DNA from 2 places in the Rhodospirillum sp. A1_3_36 genome. Region 1 is predicted to be linked to the other one. Evidence: predicted binding sites of a transcription regulator. Region 1 holds the regulator's gene; the other holds the start of a gene.
What was found. The regulator PhoB, encoded in region 1, activates phosphate uptake and scavenging genes when phosphate is short. The targets are predictions, from matches to a motif close to TNTCATAAAACTGTCA.
Positions count from the first base shown of each region.

Region 2: ACLIRY_RS17210 (diacylglycerol/lipid kinase family protein) is a predicted target of PhoB. The motif match lies at 2,475-2,490, and genes of this name have one in related genera.

Region 1 covers NZ_JBLAVB010000003.1:158,900-164,102, forward strand. Annotated here, with positions in the region: gene pstB (phosphate ABC transporter ATP-binding protein PstB) at 1-698, shown strand, start outside; gene phoU (phosphate signaling complex protein PhoU) at 797-1,528, shown strand; gene phoB (phosphate regulon transcriptional regulator PhoB) at 1,538-2,236, shown strand; gene ACLIRY_RS08340 (MDR family oxidoreductase) at 2,483-3,463, opposite strand; gene ACLIRY_RS08345 (TetR/AcrR family transcriptional regulator) at 3,476-4,138, opposite strand; gene ACLIRY_RS08350 (AraC family transcriptional regulator) at 4,454-5,203, opposite strand, start outside.
Region 2 covers NZ_JBLAVB010000008.1:162,755-167,957, reverse strand. Annotated here, with positions in the region: gene ACLIRY_RS17220 (glycosyltransferase family 4 protein) at 120-1,184, opposite strand; gene ACLIRY_RS17215 (UDP-2,3-diacylglucosamine diphosphatase) at 1,232-2,143, opposite strand; gene ACLIRY_RS17210 (diacylglycerol/lipid kinase family protein) at 2,671-3,648, shown strand; gene ACLIRY_RS17205 (DUF262 domain-containing protein) at 3,910-5,203, opposite strand, start outside.

The DNA.
Region 1 (5,203 bases):
AAGATGTGGGACTGGACATCGTCGCCCAGGAAGTCACGGCCTTTATTGGTCCGTCGGGCTGCGGTAAATCGACCTTCTTGCGCTGCCTGAACCGGATGAACGACACCATCGACATTTGTCGGGTGAGCGGTGATATCCGTCTGGACGAGGAAGATATCTACGATCGCAAGATCGATGTGGTGGAACTGCGGGCCCGGGTTGGCATGGTTTTCCAGAAGCCCAATCCCTTCCCAAAGTCGATTTATGAGAACATCGCCTATGGTCCACGCATCCACGGCACGGCCACGGGCAAGGCGGAGCTGGACGATATCGTTCAGTCCTCTCTGGTGCGGGCTGGTCTGTGGGAAGAGGTCAAAGACCGCCTGGACGCGCCGGGCACGGGCTTGTCCGGTGGGCAACAGCAGCGCCTGTGCATCGCCCGGGCCATTGCCGTCTCGCCGGAAGTCATTCTGATGGACGAACCTTGTTCGGCCCTTGATCCCATCGCCACGGCGAAGATCGAGGAGTTGATCGATGAACTGCGGACGAACTTCACCATTGTGATCGTCACCCATTCCATGCAGCAGGCCGCGCGCGTGTCCCAGCGGACGGCGTTCTTTCACTTGGGGCGCCTGATCGAATGCGGGGATACGGAAACGATCTTCACCAATCCCCAGCATAATCTGACCCAGGGGTATATCACGGGCCGCTTCGGTTAAGACCGGAACGGGCGCACTATTATTGACGGCGGGTGGTGACGGACACCACGCGCCGTCATTCTGTCCAACCAACGGTTGGGAGGACGAGGAGAAACCCCATGCCTACGGAACATACGGTGCGGTCCTATGACGAGGAGCTGAAGATGCTCGTCAAGACCGTGTTGCGCATGGGAGGATTGGCGGAAGCCCAAATGGTCAACGCCATCCAGGCGTTGATCCGCCGGGACAACGATCTGGCCTCCCGCGTGGTCAGTTCCGATGCGCGTATTGATGCCATGGAGCAGGAAATCAACGATCGGGCGGTGCGTCTGCTTGCCCTGCGCCAGCCGATGGCCGACGATCTGCGCAACATTGTCGGCGCCTTCAAGATCGCCTCGGACCTGGAGCGGATCGGAGACTACGCCTCGAATGTGGGCAAGCGCGCCTTGGTGCTGAACCAACTTCCCGTGGTCAAGCCGGTGGCGACTGTTCCGCGGATGGCGCGATTGGTGCAAGATATCGTCAATGATACCCTTGATGCCTATGTGGAACGCGATTTGGACAAGGCCGTCGATGCCTGGTCCCGCGACGAGGAGGTGGACGAACTGTACACCTCGCTCTTCCGCGAGCTTCTGACCTACATGATGGAGGATCCGCGCAATATCACCGCCTGTACCCATCTGATGTTCATTGCCAAGAATATCGAGCGGATCGGGGACCACGCGACGAATATTTGCGAGAATATCCATTATCTTGTTTCCGGTAAGCCCCTGCGGGCCACTCGGCCTAAGGGACGGGAAGCCGGAAATTTTGCCTCCACCCCCCCGGACCCGACGTCTGGGATATCGTGAGCTGAGCCAATGAAACCACAAGTGATGATCGTCGAGGACGAGGCCTCCCTGGTCACCCTGCTGCGGTATAATCTGGAGAAGGAGGGGTATCGCGTGGTGGAAGCCATGGATGGCGAAGAAGCCATGACCCTGGTGGCCGAGGCCCAGCCAGATGTGATGATCCTGGATTGGATGCTGCCGGTCATGTCTGGGATTGAGGTCTGTCGACAGTTGCGGCGCAAGCCCCGCACCCGGGACCTGCCGATCCTGATGCTGACCGCACGGGGCGAGGAAAGTGACCGGATCCGTGGTCTGAACACCGGGGCGGACGACTATATGTCCAAGCCTTTCTCCATGCCCGAATTGCTCGCTCGGGTAAAGGCGCTGCTGCGTCGGTCGCAGCCGAGCAACACCAAGGGCAGCTTGAACTACGCAGATGTGGTCATGGACCTGGGGGCCCATCGGGTGACCCGGGGAGGCCGCTATATCCACCTGGGGCCCACCGAGTTCCGCCTGCTGCAATTCCTGATGCAGAACCCTGGCGCGGTCTTCTCCCGCGAAGAGCTTCTGAACGCGGTTTGGGGGCCGGACATCTATGTGGAGCCGCGGACCGTGGATGTCCACATCCGGCGTTTGCGTAAGGCGCTGAACAGCGATGAAGACATGGATCTGATCCGCACCGTCCGCGCTGCGGGTTATGCCTTGGATCAAAATGCCATTGTAGCATGAGGCTGGGGCCAGCCTCACGCTACACGACAGGGGGCGTTTTCCCGTTACGGGGCTTTGCCCCGTCCCCCACTGGGGCCGAAAGGCCCCAGACCCCAGGCCAAAAAAAAGGGGGGTTTGGGGGCATTTGCCCCCAAATGGGTTTGGGCAATCGCCCAAAATAGACGAGACACTGGCGTATACCGTGGGCCAGCTTGTTTCAAGCTGATCTAGAGCGCCTGTGTTGCGGACAGTTGGTCCATGCAGGTCTCAAGGGGAGACTGGAACGACGATGCGGCCCCGCACGGCGCCATCGAGGAATTTCGGCGCGGTGGCGATGACCTCGTCGAAGGGCAGTTCGGTGATCATCTCCTCAAGCTTGTCGAGGTCGAGATCGCCAGCCAGCCGCGACCAAGCCTCAAGCCGGTCCGGCTTGGGGCACATGACACTGTCGACTCCGGAAAGCGTCACGCCGCGCAGGATAAAAGGCGCGACAGAAGCGGGCAGATCCATGCCGGCCGCCAGACCGCAGGTCGCGACGACACCGCGATATTTGATCATCGAAAGCATGTTCGCCAGCACAGTGCTGCCAGCGACATCGATCCCCCCAGCCCAGCGCTCCTTGGCCAGAGCGCGGGGTTTTCCGGTTAGCTCCGCGCGGTCGATGACTGACGTCGCCCCGAGCCCGTGCAGGTAATCCGTCTCGGAGGCGCGGCCGGTTACGGCCACAACGTGATACCCTTTTGCCGCCAGAAGCGCCGTTGCGACGCTGCCGACGCCGCCCGCTGCGCCGCTGACCACGATCTCACCCTTGTCCGGCGTTACCCCTTGCCGTTCCAGCGCCAGCACGCAGAGCATCGCCGTGTAACCCGCCGTGCCAATCGCTGCCGCCTGCCGCAGATCGATCGCCTCGGGCAGCGGCACCAGCCAATCGCCCTTGACCCTTGCGCGTTCAGCTAGCCCGCCCCAATGGGTTTCGCCCACGCCCCAGCCGTTGAGCACGACCCGGTCGCCGGGCTTGAAAGCCGGGTTGTGGCTTTCAATGACGGTGCCGGAGAAGTCGATGCCGGGCACCATTGGAAATCGGCGAACGACAGGGGAGGCACCGGTGATGGCCAGCGCGTCTTTGTAATTCATCGTCGAGTAAGCGACTTCAACCAGAACGTCCCCCTCGGGCAGCTGCTCGTCGGAAATGTCTTTCACCGAAACGTTCTGCGTCTCATCGGGCTTTTCAATCAGGATCGCCTTCATCTTCGTGTCCTTTCAGATTTGTGCTGTGTCATTTTCAATCAGACGGAGGAAGGTGCTCGTAAAGCGGCGCAGGGCATTGGGGCGCAGCTCCAGTTTGGCGCGCAGAACAGCCCCTTCCCAACCGATCCAGAAGGTCTCGGCCAGGGCCTCAGGGTCGTGATGTGGTGCGATCTCGCCCTGCGCCTGCGCCAAGCTCAGCAGGTGTGCCGTTCGGGCCTGCCAGTCATCCAGCACGGTGGTGAGCGCAGTGCGGAACGCGTCAGGAAGTGCGCCCATTTCCTGCCCAAGGTTGCCGACGAGGCATCCCCGCCTGAAACCATGCCGCGCCATCCCCTCTTCGGCCCTTTCGGTAAAGATGCGGAGACGGTCGAGTGGCGCACGCTCTTCGTCCAGATAGGCCCGTTCAAGCTGCGATATGAAATAGGCGTTGTAGGCTGCGACGAGCGCCAGGCCGAAGTCGGCCTTGCCACGGAAGTGGTGATAGAAGCTGCCCTTGGGAACCCCTGCCGCCGTGAGGATCTCGTCGACCCCGACTGAGGAATATCCCCTTTCGGTCAGGTGCTCAAGCCCGGCGCGGATCAGTTTCTGGCGTGCCTCGGAAGCATCCGGTGCACCGCGTGGGCGGCCGCGGCGGGGCTTTTCGTTGGGGGGTGGGGGGGCATCGATTTGGGTCATGCATATTTAATAGACGAATTGGTCTAGAAAATCAATGCCAGCATGAACGGGTCGCCATAACCAACCCCTGAGGGTTGATACCAACGCATGCACGCGTCGCAAACTTGCGCCCCCATATGGACGATTGCCCAAGCCTATTTGGGGAAAATGCCCCCAAACCTCCCTTTTTTGGGCCCGGGGTCTGGGGCCTTTCGGCCCCAGTGGGGGACGGGGCAAAGCCCCGTGAGGGGAAAACATCCCCCTGTCATGTACAGTGGTGATTGAGACACCTCGTAAGCGGGAGAGGCAGCGATCGTGGATGAAACCCAGCAGGTCCTATCGTTCGCCATGCTCGTGAGGTGCAGGCCTAAGCCGCTCGAGCAGATAGCGGTTTGGCGGTTTGCCGACCATCTTTCGAAACATGGTTACGAAACTGCTGGCGCTTTCATAGCCGAGGTCCATCGCGACGGCCTGGACTGTCTGGCCGGCGCTCAGACGCCGCAAGGCGAGGACAACATGCAACTGTCGGCGCCAGCGGCCGAAACTCATGCCCACCTCTTCCACCAACATACGGCTCAGGCTGCGCTCGCTGAGCGCGATGCGGGAGGCCCACTCCGCGACGGTTGCATGATCTGCGGGGGCCGCGATTAACAGGTCGGTGAGCTTCTTCAGGCGCGAATCGCTGGGGATCGGGAGGCGAAGGTCTTCGACCGGTGCCACAGCCAGCTCATCGAAGATAACGGACACGATGCGGCCGTCCGGACCGTTGACGTCATAGAGCTCCGGCAGCGTGTTGGCCCGCATGAGCAAATGACGGAAAAAGCTCGATACCGTGACCGTGCAGCAGTCGCTCGGCAGCTTCGGAGCCTCAGGAGGCTGGATGAAGAGGGAGATGCACTCCACCTCGCCTGATCCGAAAACGGTATGGGGCAGCCCGCCGGGAATCCACACGGCACAGTGCGGCGGCACGATCCAGACAGCGTCTTCAACCTCGCAGTTGATGACGCCGCGGACCGTGAAAAGCAGTTGCGCTTTCTGATGGTGGTGCCGCGGCGATTGCTCCAGGGCCTCAAGATTGGCGACAGC
Region 2 (5,203 bases), on a different contig from region 1:
ACAGGTTGAGCATCGAGTGGATCGGAAAACCGGCGCCCACTTTTCCGCTCAATGCTCTAAGTCACTGACATTAAAGCAAATCGTCGTCGCAATCTGTTCCAGATTGCTCGGGATTTGCTCTAGGCGGACCCCCCGACCTCCACCGGATTGCGCGAGGACGCGAAGAAATCCTCCGGATCAAAGGGATGGACATTCTTCAAGAACTGGTCAACGGACGTCTCCCAAGACCGGCTCAGGGCGAAGTCTCGGCAAGCTTCGGCGGGGATGTCCAAGGCCTTGACCGCGGCGGCACGCAGATCCTCGGACAGGACACCGACAGGCGCATCGCCGATCACGTCCAACGGACCGGGCACGGGATAAGCCGCGACAGACAGGCCGCTGGCCAGGGCCTCCAGCAGGACCAAACCAAAGGTGTCGGTGCGGCTGGGGAAAACGAAGACATCACCGACGGAAAAGTGGGTCGCCAAGTCTTCACCATGGCGTTCCCCGGCGAAATGGACCTCCGGATGGCGGGCCTTCAGGCTCTCCAATTGGGGACCGCCGCCGACCACGATCTTCGTTCCGGGCAAATCCAGACTAAGGAAGGCCGAGATGTTCTTTTCCACAGCAACCCGACCCACATAAACGAACCAAGGGCGCGGACCGGTGATCAGGTGGTTCAGGCTATCCTTGGGACGGGGGCGGAACAGGTCGGTATCCACGCCCCGGGTCCAGCGCTTGATGTTGGAAAACCCCCAGTTGGTCAATTCGTCCTCGATCCCCTGGGTCGCGACCATGATGGCATGCGACGGACCGTGGAACCAGCGCATCACCTTGTAGCCCCAGCGCACCGGCACGCCAAAGCGGGCGTTGACGTATTCCGGGAACTTGGTGTGGAAGGCGGTGGTGAAGGGGATATCGCGCTTCACGCAATAGCGCCGGGCGGTGACCCCCAGGGGGCCTTCGGTGGCGATATGGACGACGCAGGGCTGGAAGGTCTGGATGGCCTGAGCCATGGTCTTGCCCGGAAGAAGGGCCAGCCGGATCTCGCTATAGGTGGGGCAGGGGATGGTGCGGAAACTGTCGGGGGTGATGTAGACGGTTTCATGGCCCCGGGCCTCCAGGCGCCGACGCAGGGTGTCGAGGGTGCGGACAACCCCATTCACCTGGGGAAACCAGGCGTCCGTGACAACAAGGATGCGCATGGTAAAGGAGCCCTTTTCTTGGAATATAGGTCTCAGAGGACGGTGGATTATTCAGCGGGTTTGACCGACTCTTTCTCACGGCTTCCGGATCGGTGATCCGTCTCGTCGATCTGCAGGACATCGGGACCCTGTCCGGCGGAGAGCAGGGCTTCCGCCGGATTGTCTGGAGCGTCCACTTCGCGGGCGTCGGCGTAGCCCGTGAACAGGGACAAGTGCTGGGTTTCGGACCAATGCAGGATGTCCATGCGGCCATCGTGGTGTTCGACCAGGGCCGAGCAGCTTTCCACCCAGTCCCCGTCATTGCAGTACAGGATCTCCTCCACCTCGCGGATTTCGGGGTGGTGGATATGACCGCAAATAATGCCGGTGACGCCCCGCATCCGGGCCACCTCGGCCATCGACGTTTCAAAGTCGTCGATGTACTTCACGGCATTTTTTACCTTGTGCTTCAGATACTTGGACAACGACCAATAGGGCAGGCCCAGGCGGTGGCGGGCCAGGTTGAACCAATGGTTGGTTTCCAAAAGCCAGACGTAGGCCCAATCCCCAAGCTTGGCGAGCCACTTGGCATATTTCACGACGCCGTCGAATTCATCGCCATGGATAACCAGATAGCGGCGCCCATCCGCGCCCTCGTGGATGGCTTCGCGCATGACCTGGACTTCGCCGAATTCGGCGTCGCAGTAGCTTCGGGCGAATTCGTCATGGTTGCCGGGGATGAAAATCACCTTGGTGCCCTTGCGCGCCTTGCGCAGCAGCTTTTGCACCACGTCGTTATGGGCCTGGGGCCAATGCCAATGTTTTTGCAATCGCCAACCGTCGACGATATCGCCCACTAGGTACAGGCTGTCCGATTCGGTATTCTTAAGGAAATCCAGCAGGAAGTCAGCTTTGCAGCCCCGGGTTCCCAAGTGGATGTCCGAGATGAAGATGGTGCGGTATCGGCTTGGTTCCGTCATGGCTTTGAGTACGCGTCCGTGTTCCATGGCGTGTCGGTTCAATGCCCCATCCGGCGACACCGGATGAGTCCGTTCGTTCGAGGATGCCCCAGCGGCCTGATATCCTGGATCCGGGCGCCATGCACAGACGCTAGGTGCTCCGTCGACCGCTCCGTCGTCGTCACGCCCCGCCGTTTCAAAGCGCGCCGTTGGATCGCTTGTACCGCTCGACCGGAGGGGAAGCCACCGGGTTATTGGCAAGACACAAATAATTCACCGCCTTGTCTTCGAAGTGAAACACGATTATATCTGTATCAACAGTGATCCAGGCAGTACATTTGTGACTGTAATATTTCATTTTTATTACAGTCCAAATGGGATTTTCCTGAATTTTTCGTGACTTAGGGCTTTGCAGCACGCCTTGTCGCAGTACCGTCCCAGCGCGGGCCCCGTTTCGAGGCCTCCCCCTTCGCCCAATTCTTCGCCCTTGGGTGGCCATATTTATCCGTCACTCGATCTCGGCTCTTTCAAGGAAGGACTTATTCGGTATGTCCCGCCCGTTCCCCCTCTCGGTGCTCCCCTCGTCCCGCGCCCGCCCCGCATCGGCTGTTACACCTCGCCGGGTGATGGTGATCGCCAATCCGGCAGCCGGAACCTTGAAGGGACGAAGACTGAACAAGGCTCTTCTGGCCTTGGAGCGGGAGGGCTGCTGGGTCAGCCTTCGGGAGACAACAAAACCGGGAGATGCAACACTCATCGCCCAGGAAGCCCGCAGGGATTCCCTTGACGTGGTAGTGGCTGCCGGCGGAGATGGGACCATCAACGAGGTGGCGAACGGGCTGGCCGGTTCGGGCGTCGCCCTGGGCATTATCCCCCTGGGCACGGCCAATGTGCTGGCGATTGAGGCGGGGATTCCCCGGGATCCGGCCAAGGCGGCCCGGATCATTGCCACGGGCCAACCCCGGGAATTGTACATGGGCGAGGTCAAGGCCAGTGCAGAAACTCCGCTGGGCGGCCCCCGGCGGTTCGTGATGATGGCCGGGGCGGGGTTTGACGCCCATGTGGTGGATACGGTCGACTTGGCCTTGAAGCGCCGGTCAGGCAAGTTCGCCTATGTCTGGCGCACCCTGCAAAGCGCCCTGACCTACAGGTTCCCGACGGTCTCGGTGGATGTCGAACGTCCCGATGGGGAAATTCTCCATCGGGAGGTGGCGACGGCGGTTGTCTGCAATGGCAAATATTACGGTGGCCCCTTCATTGCTGCCCCCGCAGCGAACATTTCCCACCCCACCTTCCAGGTGGTGCTTCTGCCCCGTCCGGGTCTTGGAAACGTGGCTCGCTACAGCTTCGCCCTGGCCTTGGGGCGTTTGCCCCACCTGCCGGATGTGGAGATCCTGGAGGCCAGGCGGATCAGTGTCCGAATGCAAGGGGCGGAACCTCTGCAAGCGGATGGGGACACGGTCGCCCATATGCCCGTGGACATCGCCATGGCCCCCAAACCCGTCCATTTAATCGTTCCGGGGTAAGGATGCGGAGCAACTCATCGCCGTTTCTGCTCCCAAGAAGTGACCGCCGCCCGTCCGAGTCCCTTCGAGATCGAGTTGAGCCACTTCTTAGCCCAAGGTGCAGTGAGTTTGATCGCGGCACTCAGAAGCGGAGACCGCCAACGAGTCACAAATTGGGGCCGTTGGCATCAGGGACTCAAGGGACCACTGGCGGGCCCCGACCGATCGTGATGATCACTCCGTTTACGCCATAACCCTGCCATAGATGATGATATGGCCACATCAGCCTGTCGGAGAGAGCAACGCCGCTTCGGAGGCATCTTCCGTTGATTCTGCGTCCTCGCCTTCTTCCGAGCCGTCGCCGCTATAGGCTGTCTTGCCCATTGCCAGTTCAATCATACCAAGCAAGCGCTTTTGTCGATCTTCCATGAACTCCTCGAACTTGTCGCCACGGAGGAGAGTGGGATTGATGAGATGCGATTGCAGATAAACGTCCAGCTTCTCGCTAGCGATTGGCGGCGTCGACCTGTTTCCGCTTTCCAGCTTCGCCAGATACTCGCTCGGTGCAACGCCGCCAATGATCCTGTTGGTGCGATACGACAGCGGGGTCTTGTTGATGATGGAATCGAACACGGCAGGTTTGATGCTTTGCGTCTTGCACCAATCCTGCGGGAAGATGTGGTGAATATCCACGTTCTCCCCGAAAAACACCGTATGGTCGAACTTCTGGCCCGACCGGAAATCCTGGGCGCCTTCCTTCATCAGTAAGGCGTTCATGCCCTTATAGGCCGCTGAAAGCCGCATCCGCATGGTTTTCAGGCGGTCGGAGCGGAAGATGGTTTCGCTAACCGTCGAAGGCTCCGCCCCGCCGCTCAGCCAGCGCGGCACTTCCATGAAATCCTTGGCAATGCGCGTTTCGACAGCAGAACCATACAACTCGCCGAACACGCCATTCCAATACCACTGAACCAGCTTTGCCCGGTTGGCTTCATGTTCCCACGCATCTCCAATATCGGCGAGTATTGCCGCCAGAGGTACAATCTGCGACTGATAAGGCAGATCGAAAATGCGATAGATATGGAGCATGTGCAGAAACTTGGCGGCTTGCACGAAACCGCATTCCACCTGCGCCTCATATTGCTTGTAGGCTTCCAACGGCAGATCGAGAAGGGCTTTCCGGTTGCCCGACACCGCTGGCAATTCCTTGCCTTCCTTGCCCGCCTGTTCGGCGGCGCGCCGCCTGTCGCGGGTGAAAAAGAGTGAAATAGCCTGCAAGAAATCCGTATTGCCGACACCGGCTAGAATACCGGCATCGGAATCCGCGGGGCGCAGGGTATCGGCAAGCCGCTGGTGGCGGCCCTTGACGCCTTCATCGCCATACCAGTCCTTGCGCAACTCGTGGCCCGAGGCGGCATACATCGCCGTGACCAGTTCGAAGGCATCCAGCGGCTTGCCACCCGTATTCACCTTCTCGAACACCACGCAGACGGCTTCCTTGGAGGTCGAGCGGTCGAGCGCGATCACGGGCACGCGATACATCTTAAAATTTTCCAGCACCTCTTTCTTAAAGGTGCGA